DNA from 2 places in the Clostridium sp. TJA020 genome. Region 2 is predicted to be linked to the other one. Evidence: riboswitches for the same ligand, from Rfam matches in the RefSeq annotation. Region 2 holds a riboswitch; the other holds the start of a gene.
What was found. Region 2 has a riboswitch for cobalamin ahead of AC4FQ1_RS06870 (energy-coupling factor ABC transporter permease). Riboswitches for the same ligand answer to the same signal wherever they lie in the genome.
Positions count from the first base shown of each region.

Region 1: it holds a riboswitch for cobalamin, as region 2 does, so the genes downstream of both, AC4FQ1_RS02620 (sirohydrochlorin cobaltochelatase) here and AC4FQ1_RS06870 (energy-coupling factor ABC transporter permease) in region 2, are expected to answer to the same signal.

Region 1 covers NZ_JBZEFC010000001.1:470,843-480,452, reverse strand. Annotated here, with positions in the region: gene AC4FQ1_RS02630 (MFS transporter) at 1-948, shown strand, start outside; gene AC4FQ1_RS02625 (aldose epimerase family protein) at 1,414-2,460, shown strand; cobalamin riboswitch at 2,529-2,715, shown strand; gene AC4FQ1_RS02620 (sirohydrochlorin cobaltochelatase) at 2,860-3,693, shown strand; gene AC4FQ1_RS02615 (cobyrinic acid a,c-diamide synthase CobB) at 3,705-5,009, shown strand; gene AC4FQ1_RS02610 (precorrin-8X methylmutase) at 5,040-5,666, shown strand; gene cbiD (cobalt-precorrin-5B (C(1))-methyltransferase CbiD) at 5,672-6,754, shown strand; gene cbiE (precorrin-6y C5,15-methyltransferase (decarboxylating) subunit CbiE) at 6,767-7,369, shown strand; gene cbiT (precorrin-6Y C5,15-methyltransferase (decarboxylating) subunit CbiT) at 7,386-7,970, shown strand; gene AC4FQ1_RS02590 (cobalt-factor II C(20)-methyltransferase) at 7,963-8,628, shown strand; gene cobM (precorrin-4 C(11)-methyltransferase) at 8,642-9,388, shown strand; gene cbiG (cobalt-precorrin 5A hydrolase) at 9,391-9,610, shown strand, end outside.
Region 2 covers NZ_JBZEFC010000003.1:173,903-183,512, forward strand. Annotated here, with positions in the region: gene AC4FQ1_RS06845 (MFS transporter) at 1-1,249, shown strand, start outside; gene AC4FQ1_RS06850 (multicopper oxidase family protein) at 1,341-2,927, opposite strand; gene AC4FQ1_RS06855 (ATP-binding cassette domain-containing protein) at 3,231-4,082, opposite strand; gene cbiQ (cobalt ECF transporter T component CbiQ) at 4,109-4,876, opposite strand; gene AC4FQ1_RS06865 (energy-coupling factor ABC transporter substrate-binding protein) at 4,870-5,184, opposite strand; gene AC4FQ1_RS06870 (energy-coupling factor ABC transporter permease) at 5,184-5,927, opposite strand; cobalamin riboswitch at 6,096-6,291, opposite strand; gene gloA2 (SMU1112c/YaeR family gloxylase I-like metalloprotein) at 6,367-6,756, opposite strand; gene AC4FQ1_RS06880 (ClC family H(+)/Cl(-) exchange transporter) at 6,773-8,086, opposite strand; gene AC4FQ1_RS06885 (arginine repressor) at 8,382-8,837, opposite strand; gene arcC (carbamate kinase) at 8,947-9,610, opposite strand, start outside.

The sequences.
Region 1 (9,610 bases), on a different contig from region 2:
GATCCAAATGAAAGAACAGCACTTTCAACATTTAGAAATATTGGTTCAATTGGAGCAAATTTATTAGTAATGTTAGTAGTTCCTAAAATAGTATTTACTGATGGTGTAGTAACAGCAGGAGGATTCTTTAAATGTGCAGTAATATTTGCAATAATATCTTCTATAAGCTATATGATAACGTTTAGATTAACAACAGAAAGAATAGTTTATAAAGCAGATGATAGTAAAAAGGTAAATGTAGGTAGTACAATAAAAATATTATTAAAAAATAGAGCTTTTGTTGGAGTAACTTTATCATCCTTTGCTATAGTTGCAGCTATGCTTACTGGATCTTCCTTAAATGCATACTTATTTAAAGAATATTTTCATAATGCAGGGCTTATTTCTTTAGCAGGTATAGCAACTATAATCCCTATGTTCCTTATAATACCTTTTGTTGGTAAAATAGTAAGAGTATTTGGTAAAAAAGAAGCAACAATTGGTGGACTAATTTTATCAATGGCAATCTATTTAATATTATTCATTATGCCAATAACTAATCCTTATTTATATATTGGATTAACTATGATAGCTGGATTAGGTTCAGGACTTGTAAGTGCAGTAACATGGGCATTAGTTGCAGATGTTATTGACTATCAAGAATATTTAAGTGGAGAAAGAAATGAGGGAATAGTATATTCTTCTTACTCATTATGTAGAAAATTAGCTCAAGCAATATCTGGTGGTGTTGGAGGATTTGCTTTAGGATTTTTAGGATATGAATCAGGTGTTGCTGTTCAAGCTGAATCAGTAGGTGTTGGAATAAAAAATATAATTTGTGGGGCAAATTTTATTGGACTAGCAATTGCAGCATTAATATTAGCGTTCGTATATAATCTTTCTAAAAATAAAATTTCAGAAGTAAATAAAGAGTTAAGTAAAAAGAGAATGGAAGCATGTGCAGAATAAAAATAATTTATATATAGATTTAAATAAAAATATTTAATTTTAAAAGTAATACTATTTAGTTAAGTATAGATTAGTAATACTATTTAGTTAAGTAGAGATTAGATTTTAACTAAAAGGACTTTTTCATAGAAGAAAAAGTCCTTTTGATATATATATTTACTTTTTGGCAAAAATTGCTTTAAATAATAAATAAATTTTAATTAATTTAAATAAAAAAGTTTTGTGAAAAAACATTTATATGTAATTGACACTAAGATAATATTTTACTAAAATTAAATCACAGTTATGAAAACATTTTCTATAATTTAAAAATATATTTAAATTAAAATTATTTAAGGAGGGTATGTTAGCTTTTGATAATTATATAAATTTTTAGAATTAAATTTAAAAGAGGACTATTCATTACGAAAAATTAATAAATATGTATGGGATGTAATATAAATTTTATTTTGTGAGGGTGAAAAGGTGAAATTAGATAAAAAGGTAATTGCAAAGTTTGATTCAAATGAAATTAAAAGTTATACTATAACGAATTCTAAAGGTTTTTCTGTAACAGCTCTTAATTATGGAGCTATAATAACAGATATTATGGTGAAAGATAAAAATGGCAAATTAGAAAATGTAGTTCTGAAATACAAAGATATTAATGACTATAAAGATAATCCATCTTATTTTGGTGCTCTAATTGGAAGAACTTCTGGAAGAGTTTGTGAAGGAAAAGTACTATTTAATAATAAGGTTTTAGAGTTTAATAAAAATTATGGAATTCATCAAGGTCATGGAGGGGACAAGGGCTTTGATAAAAAAGTAATGGATGTAAAAACAAATATTGGCCCAAAAGAAAGTTATATAGAATTTTCTTTTAAAAGTAAAAACAAAGAAGAAGGATATCCTGGTAATTTAGATGTTATTGTAAGATATACAGTAACAGAAGATTGTTCATTAAAGATTGATTATAGAGGGATTTCAGATGAAGATACTCTTTTAAACTTAACTAATCATAGTTATTTTAATTTATCTGGATATGAAAAAGAAACTGTACTAAATCATTGTTTATATGTAGATAGTGATTATTTAATAGAATTGGATAATACACAAGTTCCAACTGGAAATTTAATAGATTTAACTTATTCTCCATTTGATTTTATAATACCAAAAACTATAGGGAGAGATATAGAAAAAAATAACTATCAATTAAAAATTGGTTCAGGATATGATCATCCTTGGCTACTTCACGAAGGAGATAATGTTAAAGTAAGGCTTTGGGATGAGACTTCAGGAAGATGCATGGATGTTTATACAAATCAAAAGGCAGTAGTTTTATATTCTTTAAACTTTCCAGATGATAGAGTTATTGAAAATGGAAAGTGTGCAAATATTAGAAGTGGGATAGCTATAGAAACGCAAAGTCCTCCAATTGGAAGAAATAATTCCTTTATAGAAGACTCTATACTTCTTAAAGATAATGAATATAAAAAGCAAACTATATATAAATTTTATATAAAAGAATAATTTAAAATTAAGTAGTAAAGAAAGTTGAATATTATTAAAAATTAATATATAATTAATGAACGAGAAAAGTAAATAAATATTTTATAGGTGAATATAAATAAAGTTATATTTTAAAAGGGAAAATGGTGTGAGACCATTACAGCCCCCGCTACTGTGAATAGGAGACAAGTTTAATATAACCACTGAATTTTTTCGGGAAGGATTAAACAAGAATGACCCTTAAGTCAGGAAACCTGCCTATAAATAAGTATCTATTCTTCGGAGGGAAGGAATATAGGTTATATTTAGTAATATTTAAGATGATATTTAATTTTTTACTTATATGTTGCAATTTATTAGCACTTTTATCCTTTGAGGTAAAGGTGCTTTTGTTTTTAAAAATAAGTTTAGAGGTGAAAAATGAAAAAGGCAATTTTAGTAGTTAGTTTTGGTACAAGTTATTTAGATGCATTAGAAAACTCAATTGAAAAAATAGAAAAAGAAATAAAAGAAAATTTTAATGAATACGATATATTTAGAGCTTTTACTTCTCATATGATAATTAATAAATTAAAAAGAGTACATAATATACAAGTTGATAAACCAGAGTTTATACTTGAGAAATTAAAAGAATTAGGTTATGAGGAAGTAATAGTACAACCACTTCATATTATACCTGGAGAAGAATATGATTATGTAAAAGGAAATGTATTAAAATTTAAAGATGATTTTAGAGTTTTAAAATTTGGAAGACCAATATTCTTTTATCAAGGAGAAGAAGAAGCACCAAATGACTATTCTATATTTATAGATAGTATAAAGCATGTATTAGATTCAAAAGAAGATGAAGCAGTAGTTTTATTTGGTCATGGAAGTATGCATTATTCAAATGCTGTATATGGGGCACTTCAATCAATGCTTTATGATGAAGGATATGAAAGAACTTTTGTTGGTACAGTAGAAGGTTACCCAACAATAGATACAGTTATAAGTAGATTAGAAAGAAACAATATAAGAAAAGTAAAGCTTGCACCTCTTATGGTAGTTGCAGGAGATCATGTTAAAAATGATATGGCATCAGATGAAGAAGATTCATGGAAAACTATATTAGAAAGTAAAGGTATAGAAGTAGATATACATATGAAAGGTTTGGGAGAAGAAAAAAGCTTTAGAGACATATACATAGAACATATTAATGATGCAATAGAAGATAAGTTTAAAGGTATCGGAGAAACTAAGAAACTTAAAGGATAGGAGATTAAAGTATGAAATCTTTAATTATTTCTTCAAATAAAAGTGGTGGTGGCAAAACAACTTTTACATTAGGACTTATGAATTTGCTAATGAAAAAGGGATTTGATGTACAAGGATATAAAGTTGGTCCTGATTATATTGATGGAGCTTTTCATAAATTTATTACAGGAAAACCATCTAGAAATTTAGATTTATTTTTGATTGGAGAAGATGGTGTTAAATATACTTACTCAAAAGGCTCTGGAGATTTAGGAATAATAGAAGGTGTTATGGGTCTTTATGATGGAAAAGGAATAGACATATTTGCTTCAACTTATCATGTATCAAAGGTTCTTGAAGATATGCCAATACTTTTGGTTATTACCCCAGGAGCACAAAGTGTAACTCTTTGTGCAGAGATTAATGGAATAATTAATTTTAAAGGGGCTAATGTAGTAGGAGTTATATTAAATTCAATAAGTAAAAGTTATTATATGCTTTTAAAAGCTGCTATAGAGAAAAATTGTAATATTAAGGTGTTTGGATACATAGAAAAGGATGAGAATTTATCCTTAGAAAGTAGACATCTTGGCTTAGTTCAAAGTATTGAAGTAAGTAACTTAAAAGAAAAAATAGATTATTGTAGTAGTATTATAGAAAAAAATATTGATATAGATGCATTATTAAATGAATTTAAGAGTATTGAAAGTGAAAATAAAAATTTAAATATAGAATATAAAAACATAAATATAGGTATTGCTTTAGATGAAGCATTTAGCTTTTATTATGAAGAAAATATAGAAATATTAAAAAAAATAGGTAACTTAATATATTTTAGTCCATTACATGATAAAGAAATACCAAAAAATTTAGATTTCTTGTATTTAGGTGGAGGATATCCTGAAGTATTTAAAGAAAAACTTTCTAAAAATAAGTCTATGAGAGATAGTATTAAAAAATCTTTAGAAAGTGGATTGAGGTGTTTTGCTGAATGTGGTGGACTTATGTATTTAACAAAAAATATTGATGGGTATGATATGGTAGGTTTTTTTGATGGTAATAGTGAAATGACTGGGAAATTACAAAGATTTGGATATGCAAATCTTATACTAAAGGATAATAAAAATTTAACTATAAATTGTCATGAGTTCCATAAATCTAAAGTTAACTTAAATGAAGAAAAAGTTTATAAAATTACTAAAGAGAATTTTTTAGGTAAAAAAGTTGAGTGGACATGTGGGTATGAAAAAAATAATACTATAGCAGGATATCCTCATGTTAATTTTTTAGGAAATATAGAATTTTTAAAAGAAATTATAGGATATAAAAATTACTAAAGATATTGTTTTGGAAAGAAGGTAAATTTAATGAGTTATATAAAAAATCCTATGGGAATCGAAAAAAGAAGTTTTGAAATAATTGGAGAAGAACTTGGAGACCATAACTTTTCTGATGAGGAACTTCTTATAGTTAAAAGAGTTATTCATACAACGGCTGATTTTGAGTACAAAAATTTATTAGATATAAGTGAAGGTGCAATAGAAGCTGGTAAAGAAGCTTTTAAAAAAGGAGCAAAACTTTACACAGATACTAATATGATTGTATCTGGAATAAATAAAAGAGCATTAAATAGTTTAAATTCTGAAGCTAAATGTTATGTTAACTTAGAGGAAGTTCACAAAGAAGCAAAAGAAAAAGGAATAACTAGATCTATGGCTGGAGTTGAGAGAGCATCAATAGAAAATGTTGATATATTTGTATTTGGTAATGCACCTACAGCACTTTTTAAATTAAGAGAACTTATAGAAGAAGGAAAAGCTAATCCTAAACTTATAATTGCAGTTCCAGTAGGTTTTGTTGGTGCTGCTGAAAGTAAAGTTGGGCTTGAGGATTTAAATATACCTTTTATAAGAGTAAACGGAAGAAAAGGTGGAAGTACAGTTGCAACAGCAATAGTTAATGCTATTATGTATATGCTTTATGAAAGAGAGTAATTAATATGCTTGATTTGTATGTTGAAGGTCCAGATGGAAAAAAACTAAGATGTGGATATACAACGGGTTCTTGTGCATCAGCAGCTGCAAAGGCAGCTACTTATATGCTTTTTAATAAAGAAGAAATTACAAATATAGAGATAGATACTCCAAAAGGAATAAAATTAAATTTAGAAATAAATGATATAAAATTTGGTAGTGATTATGTGGAATGCTCTATTATTAAAGATGGTGGAGATGACATAGATGTAACAAGTGGTTTAGATATTTGGGCAAGAGCTAAAATTATTGATAATGGATATAAATTAAAAGGTGGAGAAGGGGTAGGAAAGGTTACTTTAGATGGCCTTTTTATACCAAAAGGAGAACCTGCAATAAATAAAGTACCAAGAGACTGTATAAAAAAAGAAGTTATGAAAGTTAAGCCTAAAGATAAAGGGGTGGAAATAACAATTTTTATACCAAAAGGAGAAGAAGTTAGTAAAAAAACTTTTAATCCTAGACTTGGTATAGTTGGAGGAATATCTATACTTGGAACAACAGGAATAGTATATCCAATGTCTGAAGATGCTTTAAAAGCATCTATAAATCTGGAAATAAATCAAAAGGCTGTAAATAATGAAAGACTTATATTAACATTTGGAAATATGGGTGAAAGACTTTGTAAACAACTTGGATATGAAGAAAGTGAAATAGTTATAATATCTAATTTCGTAGGATACGCACTTGATTGCTGTAGAAATCTCAATATAAAAGAAGTAATTTTAGTTGGTCATATAGGAAAAGTTAGTAAAATTGCTTATGGATGTTTTAATACTCATAGTAGAGTTAGCGATGTAAGGTTAGAAGTAATAGGATTAGAGCTTGCACTATTAGGTTATGATATAGGTTTTGTTAAAGAAGTTTTAGAACAAAAAACATCAGAAGGTGCAGTTAAATTTTTAGGTGATGGATACAATGAATTATACAAAAATATAGTAGAAAAAATAAAAAAGAGAATGGAAATTTACACTTATAATGAAATGAAGTGTGAAGCTATTATGTATTATGATCCATTAAGTCCTAAAGTTTTATGGAGCTCTATATAGGGAGGGGATTTTATGGTTTATATAGTTGGAATAGGTCCTGGAAATAAGGATTATATATTACCAAAGGCTATTTCTACTTTAAATGAAAGTGATATAATTATAGGATTTTCTAGAGCTTTAAAATCAATAGAATTTTTAAAAAAAGATTTTATATGTGTAAGTTCAATTAAGGAAATAATAAATGAAATAAAGAAAAATAAAGAAAAAGTAGTATCAGTTATAGCATCAGGAGATCCATTATTTTATGGAATAACAGATTATTTAAAGAAAAATATAGATGAAAATATAGAAGTTATACCTGGAATAAGCTCTTTTCAATACTTCGCAAGTAAAGTAGGTATAATGTGGAGCAAGGCTTATCTTAGTAGTTTACACGGAAGAGAAGATGAGTTTTTAAAGAAAGTATTAGAAAATAAAATAACAGTTTGGTTAACTGATAATATAAATACTCCAAAAAAATTATGCAATTTATTAAGTGAAAATGAAGTTTGTTCAAAAGTGTATATTGGAGAAAATTTATCATATGAAGATGAAAAAATTACTATAGGTAATCCTAATGATTTAAAAAATGGAGATTATGATAAATTATCTGTAATAATTATAGAGCATATTTAAAGAGGATAGTGATGAAATGAAATTTATAAAAGATGAAGAGTTTATAAGAGGAAATTGTCCTATGACAAAAGAGGACATAAGAATAAACTCTATTTGTAAGTTAGATATTAAAGAAGATTCTAATGTATTAGATATAGGAAGTGGAACAGGTTCAATTACAGTTCAGTGTTCAATGCTTTGCCCAAAGGGAACTGTATATTCAATTGAGAAAGATGAAGATGCTATCGATGTAAGTAAGAAAAATTTTAATAAGTTTAATTGTAATAATATAAAGTTTTTAGAAGGAGATGCAGTAGAACATTTAAATAAACTTTTAAATGAAAATATTAAGTTTGATTCTATATTTGTTGGAGGTAGTGGCGGATCACTAGAGGAAATATTAAAACTATCTAATAAATTAATTAAATCTTCTGGAAAACTTGTAATGAATTTTATAACGTTAAAAAATGTTTATGATGCAATTAAAGTTATAGAAAACTTGAATTATAAAGTAGATGTAACAATGTTACAAGTAAGTAAATCAAAAGGTAAAAGTTTAATGCTTATAGCAAATAATCCAATATTTATAGTAGAGTGTAGAAAGGAAGACATAAATGGCTAAGTTATATGGAATAGGTGTAGGACCAGGAGATTCAGAACTTTTAACTATAAAGGCAGTAAATGCAATAAAACAATGTGATATAATAGTTTCACCAGTGGCTGTTGAAGGTGGTGAAAGTGTAGCTTATGAAACAGCAAAAGAATATATAGGTAAAGATACAGAAGTAATACTTAAACATTTTCCAATGGGAAAAAAAGATAGAGTGGAAAAAGCAAAAGATGCTTATAAATACATAGAAAACGAAATAAATTCAGGAAAAACTGTAGGTTTTTTAACTATAGGAGATCCATACGTTTATAGTACATACATACATATGCTTAAACACATGAAAGAAAATGGAATAGAAGTTGTAACTATACCAGGAGTAACATCATTTTGTGCAGCAGCAAGTCTTGTAAATAGAACATTAGTAATAGGAAATGAGCCTTTACTAATACTTCCAGCAGCAAGAATTTCTGATATTAAAGATGAAAAATATGTTGTAATAATGAAGGTATATAAAAAAGAAGAGGAAGTTTTAAATTTATTAGAAGAAAAAGGTTTTGACTATGTTTGTGTTCAAAAAGTTGGTAGAGATGGAGAAAGAGTTTTAGAAAATAGAGATGATATTATAAATTCAAGAGAATATATGTCATTAATAATAGCAAGTAGAGACTAAGGAGGAATAATTTATGGTTTATTTTATAGGAGCAGGTCCAGGAGATGTTGATTTAATTACGGTTAAAGGAAGACAAACTTTAGAAAGTGCTGATGTAGTTATATATGCAGGTTCTTTAGTATCAAATGAGCATTTAAAGTTTTGCAAAGGTTCAGCCAAAATATATAATTCAGCTAAAATGACTTTAGATGAAGTTATAGAAGTTATGAAAGAAAATAGAGATAAGATTATAGTTAGATTACATACAGGTGATCCAGCTATATATGGTGCTATAAAAGAACAAATGGATGAGTTAGATAAACTTAATATAGAATATAAAGTTATTCCAGGTGTAAGTTCATTTACAGCAGCTGCATCTTCAATAAAAAAAGAGTTTACTCTTCCAAGTGTAACTCAAACAGTAATACTTACTAGAGTTGAAGGAAGAACTCCGGTTCCAGAAGGAGAGGACTTAGAAAAGCTTGCAAGTATTGGAGCTTCAATGGCTATATTCTTATCTATATCAATGATAGATAAAGTAGTTAAAAAGTTAAGAAATGGTTATGGAAGAAATGTAAATATTGCGGTTGTAGAAAGAGCAACTTGGCAAGATGAAAGAATAATTTTAGGAACACTTGACGATATAAGTGAAAAAGTTAAAGAAGCTGGAATTACAAAATGTGCTCAAATATTAGTTGGAGATTTTATAAGCTGTGATTATGAAAAAAGTAAATTATATGATAAGTCATTTACACATATGTTTAGAGATGCAAAGGAATAAAAATGATTGGAATTATTAGTGTTACTAAAAAGGGAGATATTTTAGCTAATAAATTAAAAGAAAATTTAAGTTCGGAAATATTTTTAAAATCTAAGGAAGATTTAGATATTAAAAGCGTAGCTTGTGATTATTTTGAAAAATTTGATGGAATCATTTTTATAAGTTCAACAGGAATAGCTATAAGAATGATTGCAAATCTCTTAAAAGGGAAATCAAAGGATC
Region 2 (9,610 bases):
ACTTGGATTCTTTATAGGGTTTGCTGCCGTTTCTCTATATGGACCAACAGCTGCTATATTTAAAAAGGTATTTATTGATTTAAATCCAGTTTTACTAGCACTACTTGTATCTGCACCATCTCTTTCAGGTTCATTGCTTAGAATTCCATTTGCAGCATGGGTTGATACAACTGGTGGTAGAAAACCATTTATAGTTTTACTTGTTTTATCAATTATTGGTATGACAGGACTTTACATAGTAATGGCATTTTTCCAAGAAAATTTAAGCAATTATTATTGGTTACTATTTGCACTTGGTACTCTTTCAGGTTGTGGTATTGCAACATTCTCAGTTGGTATAAGCCAAGCCTCTTATTGGTTCCCACAAAATAAGCAAGGCGTAGCTTTAGGGCTTTATGGTGGTGTTGGTAATTTAGCACCTGGAATATTTGCCCTTTTATTACCAAATGTAGCTATGCCTCTTTTAGGATTATCAGGTTCATATTTAGCATGGCTAATTTTCTTAATAGTTGGTACTTTAATTTATATAAAGATAGGTCAAAATGCTTGGTACTTCCAATTATTAGACCAAGGTGCTACTAAAGAAGAAGCAAGAGAAATTGCTTCAAAGGAACATGGTCAAGAATTATTCCCTAAAGCTAAGGTAAGTGAAAGCTTAATTATATCAGCTAAATCATGGAAAACATGGGCTTTAGTTCTTATATACTTTACTACATTTGGTGGATTTTTAGCTTTAACTAGCTGGCTTCCAAATTACTGGATGACTTATTTTTCATTAAATGTTAAGATAGCTGGCTTTTTAACTGCCTTTTATTCAATATTAACTTCATTAGTTAGAATATATGGTGGTAAAATAGCTGATAAAAAAGGTGGAGAAATTGTTGCTGTTATAGCTTTAATAATTGGCCTTTTAGGTTCAATAGTTATGACATTTGCAGGAACTTTAACACTTGCAATAATTGGTGTTATACTTCTTGGAATAGGTATGGGAGTAACTAACGCTGCTGTATTTAAAATAGTTCCAAATGCTGTACCAGAAGCTATGGGTGGTGCATCAGGATGGATAGGTGGAATTGGAGCCTTTGGTGGATTCTTATTACCTCCTGTTATGGCAACATTTATAGATAAAACAGGTATTGACTTAAGTGGATTCTCAAGAGGATACGTTGTATTCATTGGATTATTTATAATTTCAATATTAATAATTGCTATGTTTAAAGCTTTTTCAAACAAAAAAGCTACTGCATAGTTAATATATACTCCCCTAAACAACTAACTTAATAAATTTAAAATAAAAAAAGCTAGCGTTTTATATGCTAGCTTTTTTTATTTTGAATTTATTAATCTTTTAATACTCTCATTGGTCTCATCATGTCATAATCTTCATGCTCTAGTATATGACAATGCCATACAAAATCACCTACATGATCCTTAAAATGCATAATAATTCTTGTAACCTTTCCTCCATCAACTCTTACTGTATCTTTAAAACCTTTTTCAAAATCAAGAGGTTCTTCAGGAGGTCCAGTAAATACTAATTCACCAGTACTTTCATAATGCTCAACATCAAAAGGAATTCTTTCTATTATTTTAAATTGTACTAAATGAAGATGAATTGGATGTGGAAATGGAAAGGTATTGATTAGATTCCATATTTCTATACTATCTATTTCTGGTTTTTCTGTAGTAGGATCTGACCACATTTTATTATCTAATAGGAATACTTGTCTATTATATTTATCTAGTATTTGATTTAAAGGTAAAAATCTATTAATTTTTACCAATTCTTTATTTATAGGTGCTGAATGATTTAATTCAACTGGTATGCTACTAGTATCTGGTTTTCTTAAACATAAATTAACATTAAATTTCATTATTACATTAGTATTATTATCAGCACCAAAAGCTGTATTTAATAGGATAATTTCTTGACCTTTATACTTTGAAAAATCTATTATAACATCTACTCTCTCTGCTGATTGCATAGATATACTTGATACATCCATAGTATGCTCCATAAATCCTCCATCAGTACCAATTTGATGAAAAACATCATTATTTGATAAGCTTAAATTAAGAGGCCTTCCATTACATCCATTTAGAATTCTAAATCTATATTTACGAGGTTCTACATTAAGATAAGGCCATACCTTTCCATTTACTACTATAGTATTTCCTAGGAACAATGGAACTATTGAAGGCTTAACAGGAAACTCAGGTTCTCCTGGATTAACTACAGGTCCATCTGGATAAAACAATGATCCGTCAGAATTAAATGATTTATCTTGAATCATAAGAGGAATTTCATATTTGCCACTAGGAAGATTTAATCTTTCTTCTAAGACATCCCTAATGATATAAAAACCTGCAAGACCAGCATAAACATTTAACCTTGTTATACCCATAGTATGATCATGATACCATAATGTAGTTCCTGGTTGATGATTAGTATATTCATAAACTTCTCTTTTAAAACTTTTTCCTACCATTGAATAATCTCTAGTAAACCAAGCTTCTGGATAACCATCACTCTCTGAATCAACATTAGCCCCATGTACATGAACTACAGTTCTTACATCTGGAGTATCTGAAGTACTGTGAAGAGTATGATCTATTGGTAATAGATGTTTATCTGGAAGCATATTAGTCCATCTTACTAAAATATGAGAGTCCTTCATAACTTCAATAGTTGGACCTGGATATTCACCATTATATCCCCATATTGTAGTTAATGGAAAATATAAATGAAAACGGTGTTTAGATTCTTCCATTGTAATATTATAATAAGCTTCTTCTGATTTATCATCATAACAATTTACACGCTCAGCAACAGAAGGTATAGGAAGAGGATCAATAAATTTAGGAATAGTATTAGGATCAGCTGGGTTTACCATTAGAACAGAGTTTTTTTCTTTGTTATCTTCCATCGTATATTCACATCCTTTTATACATAATATCTTTTGTTTAAAATTATATTAGTATAATATTATATGAATCCTATGCTTATTTGTTCTAAATATATTACTTTAATAATAAATATATTTACTTTAAATAGAATTATATTTTAATGTGCTTTATATTAATAACTATTCTATATAGAGAATACTAAATTAACAAAATTTAGATAAAAAAGCTATTCAATAGTTAATATATACTTCCCTAAACAACTAACTTAAATTTAATATTATAAAAAACAGTAGCTAAATTAATTTAGCTACTGTTTTTTACTATTATTTTAAATTATCTCTCCAAGCCTTAAATGCTTTTCTAGCTTTTCCAATTGTGCTTTCTATATTAATAAATTCAAATCCATCTTTTTCTTTTAAAATTTCCATAAGATGTGCAACACGCGGAAGTCTAAGATGTATTTTTCTTATCTTCTCCTTCTCTCTAAATACTTCATCTGGAGTTCCTTCTAAAATTACTTTTCCTTTATCCATAACAAATACTTTATCACAATAAAGAGGTACTATGTCTATATCATGTGTAGATATTATTATAGTTAGATTTAATTTCTTTTTCATCTCCATCAAAAGGCTCATTATATCACTAACCCCCATTGGATCTAATCCAGCTGTTGGCTCATCTAATATTAAAACCTTAGGCTCCATTACAAGTATTCCTGCTATAGAAACACGCTTTTTTTGACCGAAACTTAATGCATGAGTTGGCTTATCCTTTAAATGCTCAATCTTTGTTTCCTTGATTGCAAAATCTACTCTTTTTCTTATTTCTTCTTCTTTTAGCTTCATGTTCATAGGTCCAAATGATATATCTTGATATACACTTGCTGAAAATAATTGACTATCTGGGTCTTGAAAAACTATTCCTACATCTTGTCTTAATTTTTTTAATCCCTTTCTTGAATAGTCAAATTCTTTTCCGTTAAAATATATTTTACCTGAAGAAGGTTTATTTATTCCGTTTAAATGGTGAAATAATGTTGATTTTCCTGCTCCATTTCCACCTAATATTGCAGTTACTTCACCTCTTTTTATATCCATATTTATTCCGTTTAATGCACAAGTTCCATCTGAATATTTGTAGTGAAGTTCTTCTATTTTTAATATATTTTCACTCATTTAGTTTCTTCCCTTCTTCTCTGTATTTACATTAATACTTTAATAGTTAATAATAATAAATTTAATAAAATTGTTATTATGTAAATTGTTTTATCATTTGTATACTCATCTAAAATAACATTTAACTCACCATCATAACCTCTTGATTCTAATGATGTATACATATCATTAGCCTTTTTAAAAGACCTTATAAATAAACTTGATATAAGCGCTCCAAGAGACTTATATGATGACTTTATACTATTATATCCAAGTCTAGAGTTTTGAGCTATAAACATTGTATTTACAGTTTCTAAAAGTATAAATATAAATCTATAAATAAGACTCATCATTTCAATCATTATTTTTGGAACTTTTAATTTTGAAAGTACTGCTAATATGTCCACCATTGGAGTACTAAGAGATAAAAAGTATAAACAACATACTGATGCTAATACTTTAAAAAATAAAACTACTGCTTTATAAATCCCAAGTTTTGATACCCCAATAAAGCCTCCGAAGATATGAGTTGATATTATAAATTTATCCGGATTAACAGAGTAATTTATTGTTATAGTTAAGATTCCAATAATTAAAAATGCAAGAGGAATAGTCAATAATTTTAAAAATACCTTTAAAGGTGTTTTGCCAACAAAAACTGTAGCTATTCCCATAACACCAATTACTATAATTGAATCAAGTATGTTATTAGATAAAAGACACATAATTAAAGTAACAACTGAAAATACAAATTTCCCGACAGGATTTATATTTTTAAGTTTTGATGAATATGCGTATTTATCTATATTTAACATTTATTATTTGCACCCTCTTTTGTCTTACGACCTTTAAAATATCCTAATCCAAAACCTATAACACCAGCTCCAATTGCTGCTTGAAGTGCGAATAAAAGGCTTTCAACCTCTCCACTTGCTGGTTCAAACACTGGAGAAAACCATGGCTCATAACTTTTATCTATTTGTGTTATAGCTTCTTCTGCTGCATCATCTGAACCACCAAATTCTCCGTCTTTAGCTATAAAAAATGGTATTACTGCTAAAGCTATAACAATTAATATAAGTATTATATTTGTTTTTAATTTACTTTTTGGATTATTTTTCATTAGATTCCCTCCTTTGATAATATGTTAAGGCTTATTAAATCTTCTCTGTCATATGCTGCAATTGCATTAAATATTACAACTGTTAATATACCTTCACTTATTGCTAAAGGAATTTGTGTTACTGCAAATATTCCCATAAACTTAGTTACTGAAGCCATTATTCCACCAACATCTGATGGGAAAGCTAGTCCTAATTGTATTGATGTTGTTATGTATGTTGCTAAATCACCAATAGCTGCTGCTAAAAATATTGCAAGCCATCTTGGTCCATTTAATTTTTTAACTAATTTATAAATTCCATATGATACAAATGGTCCAACTACTGCCATTGAAAATGTATTAGCTCCAAGAGTTGTAAGTCCACCGTGTGCTAAAAGTATAGCTTGAAATAATAATACGATAAGTCCTAAAACCGCCATTGCTGTTGGTCCAAAAAGTATAGCACCAAGACCTACTCCTGTTGGGTGTGAACAACTACCTGTAACTGATGGAAGTTTAAGTGCTGAAAGCACAAAAGCAAAAGCCCCAGCCATTGCAAGTAATAATTTTAAACGTGGATTCTCTTTTATTGTATTTTTTATAGAAAATATTCCAAAAACAACAAATGGAATTGTAAAAGCTCCCCATGCTATACACCATTTTGGTTCAAGAAATCCTTCCATGATATGCATAGCTGATGCTTTTATTGGTATGCATAACATCATTAATAAAACTCCTATAAAAAGTTGCATTCTTTTTGACATAAATATCTACTCCTCATAATAAAATATATTTTCACAAAACTCCACTACTTAGTTATAAAATTAACTATTTTAGACATAAAAAAACCTCTTAAATTTACATTAAGAGGTAATAAATTACTAAAATAAATTAATCTATAAGTAACACCTCCTCTATATCCGCGTAGAGTTATATGTTGTTAAAGTAGGCAGGTCTTCTGGCTTAAGGATCAACATTTTTATAAAACCTTCCCAGGAAATTTATCTCCAAGTGGTATAAACTTTATAAAAACTACTCTATTACAGCGGCGGGACCGCGTGGGATTTAAACCCAACTTCCCTTTTAATCTAAAACATATATTTTAGAACCTTACTTTATTTTATGCATTTGTATTTTATTATACATTATTAATATACATTAAACAATACTTTTAAAATTTTTACAATTTATTCTTATAAAATTTTACTTTTTTATTTCATATAATTCTAATGGAAGCTTGTCTGGATCTTCAAAAAATGTATACTTTTGTCCAGTAAATTCATCAATTCTAATAGGTTCTACATTTATCCCTTTTTCTTTAAGTTCTTGTACAGTTTCTTCTATATTTAAAACTTCAAAAGCTAAATGTCTAAGTCCACAAGCTTCAGGATAACTTAATCTTTCTGGTGGATTTTTAAAAGAAAATAATTCTATTTGATTATCTCCAATCTTTAAATCAAGCTTATAAGAATCTCTTTCCCTTCTATAAACTTCTCTTATTATTTCAAATCCCAATATATTAGTATAAAAATCCTTAGACCTTTCATAATCTGAACATATTATTGCTACATGATGTATTTTTGTAAAATTCATAACACTCCCCCTAATTTTAATCTTCTTCTATTCCCATTGCCTTTAATCTATTATCCAATAGTGAATCATATATTGGCTTACACTTAAATACTTCTGCAATTAAATAAGATATTCCACAAACTAAAGTTACAGCACCTAATCCTAGTTTTGGCCCACTCATTTCACAAACTAATATAAGTCCTGTAATTGGAGCTCTTACAATTGATGAAAACATTCCAGCCATTCCAAGTAATATAAAGTTTGTTACATAAATATTATTATCTCCTATAATTGTCGCTATGCTTCCACTAAATGCTACTCCAACTAATGCTCCTAAGCTTAATAAAGGAAATAATATTCCCCCTGGAGTATCTGATGCAAAGCTCACTATTGAAAGAATAAACTTACTTATAAGTAATACAATAGCAAATTCTATTGCAACACCATTTATTAAAATATTATTTATAAGTAAATCTCCTCCACCTAAAACTTGTGGAAGTGTAATTCCAAAGAACAATGCAAACATAAATGGGATTATCATTCTATATCTTAACTTAACTTTCATTCCTTTATATAGCTTTATTGTTTTAAGTAATGTTTTATTATATATTACTCCACAAATTCCTACTATAATACCAAGAATAATTACAAATATATAATACTTAGCCGGTAAAGATTTTACAAGATTAACTTCTAATATAGGTTTACTACCAAAAAATATCCAAGTTACTAAATCAGCTGTTACACATGCTCCTATTGAACATAAAAAAAGCATTTTTGAAAAACTCTTATACATTTCTTCAAGAACAAAAAATACTCCTGCAAGAGGTGCATTAAAAGCTGCTGCAAGTCCAGCTCCTGCTGCTGATGCAATTAAAAGCTTTTTATCACTAATACCTTTTTTTGTTGCATTACTATAAACATGTGCTGCCTCTGCTCCTAGCTGAATAGACGGTCCTTCAATTCCAAGTGATAATCCTGCTCCTATTGCAATTGAACCTCCAATAAACTTTTGAATTAAAATTTCAAATGGATTTTTAATATCAAATTTATCTTTAAGCATACCTTCTATTTGAGGTATACCACTACCACTTATCATAGAGTTTTTTTCAACCATAATTCCAACTATATAAGCAAAAATTACTAAAACAATTATACCCAAAATAATCCACAAATGATTTTCTTTCATAAAATTATATGCTTTATATTCATAAGGAGCTATAAACTTTAAAACTAATCTATATAAAGAAACTATTAAACCTGCAATAGCACCAACTACAATACTTTCTAATACAGTTTTAACTTTTAAATTATTTTTACTTTTTATGTTCTTTTTATCTTCATTTTGCATAATTTACAGTTTTCCTTTCCTATATTATATAATAAAATACTAATACTTATTGAAATAGATTTTTATCACTATTTAAAAGCAATATTAAATTTATACAAGTAATTAAAAACCAATTATATCCTAATTTAATTATATAGCTTAAATGTGATTGTACTCAAAGAATAGACTATTAATATTCCATTAACAAAAATAATAGAGCCTTATCAAAATTTTGATAAGACTCTATTACTTTAAGAAGTATAATTTTATTATGCTTTATTTTTAGGTGTACTTAAATAAATGTGTACAAAAATACTTAAAATCTCAAATCATTTAACTCTTTGAACACAAGCTTTGCGTTTTTTTCACCATTACAAACAATAATTACACTATAATTGTTTGCAACTGTTCCAAGAATTCTTTTATCATTTAATCTGTCAATAAATTCACCAACAACATCCGCCATGCCCTTCATAGTTCTTATTGCTATAAAATATTCTTGTACACATATACTTTCAACTGAATTTTTAAATATATTATTACATCTTTTACCTACATTTTCTTCAGTTAACAGTACATACTTATACTCTTTATTTTTCATTAGTTTTCTAATTATATGCATTTCTCTTAAATCACGTGATAATGTTGCTTGAGTCGCATTTATGCCTAAATGTTTTAATTTCAAAACAAGTTGTTCTTGTTTTCCTATATCTTCATTTTTTATTATGTTTAAAATAGCTTCTCTTCTTCTCTTCTTTAAATCATTTCCCATAATAATCGACCTCTTTTTATAAAAAATTATCAACAAATTAAACTTAACAATATTCAAAATGATAATAATTAGCTTAGAGAGAAGGCTTAAGCCCTCTCCCTAAAATATTTTATTTTACAATCTTTGTTCCAGATGTTCCTTCTAAAGATTCTTTTGCTCTAGAAAGTGATGCTATTATAGCTTGTTTATTATCAGTTGATAAAACAAACTTCTTACAAGCTTCAACCTTTGGAAGCATACTTCCTGGTGCAAATTGGCCTTCTTCTATATATTTATTTAGTTCGTCTATACCAATTTCTTTTAATTCTTTTTGATTTGGTTTATTATAGTTTACGCATACTCTATCAACTGCTGTAAGTATTAATAAAAGATCAGCATCTAATATTTCTGCAAGTTTTTCTGCTGCGAAGTCTTTATCAATAACTGCTGGAACCCCAACTAAGTTATCTCCTTCTTTAATTACTGGTATTCCACCACCACCGCAAGCAATTACAACAAATCCATTATCAACCATTGCTTTTATAGCGTCTTTTTCTACAATATCAACAGGTTTTGGTGATGCTACAACTCTTCTGTAACCTCTACCTGCATCTTCTTTCATTACATATCCTTTATCTTTTTCAAGTTGTTTAGCTTCTTCTTCTGAATAAAATGATCCTATTGGCTTTGTTGGATTTTCAAAAGCCTTATCATTTTTATCTACTACAACTTGAGTAACAATTGTTTCAGCAGATTTGTTTATTTTTCTCTTATGAAGTTCTTCTGAAATTGCA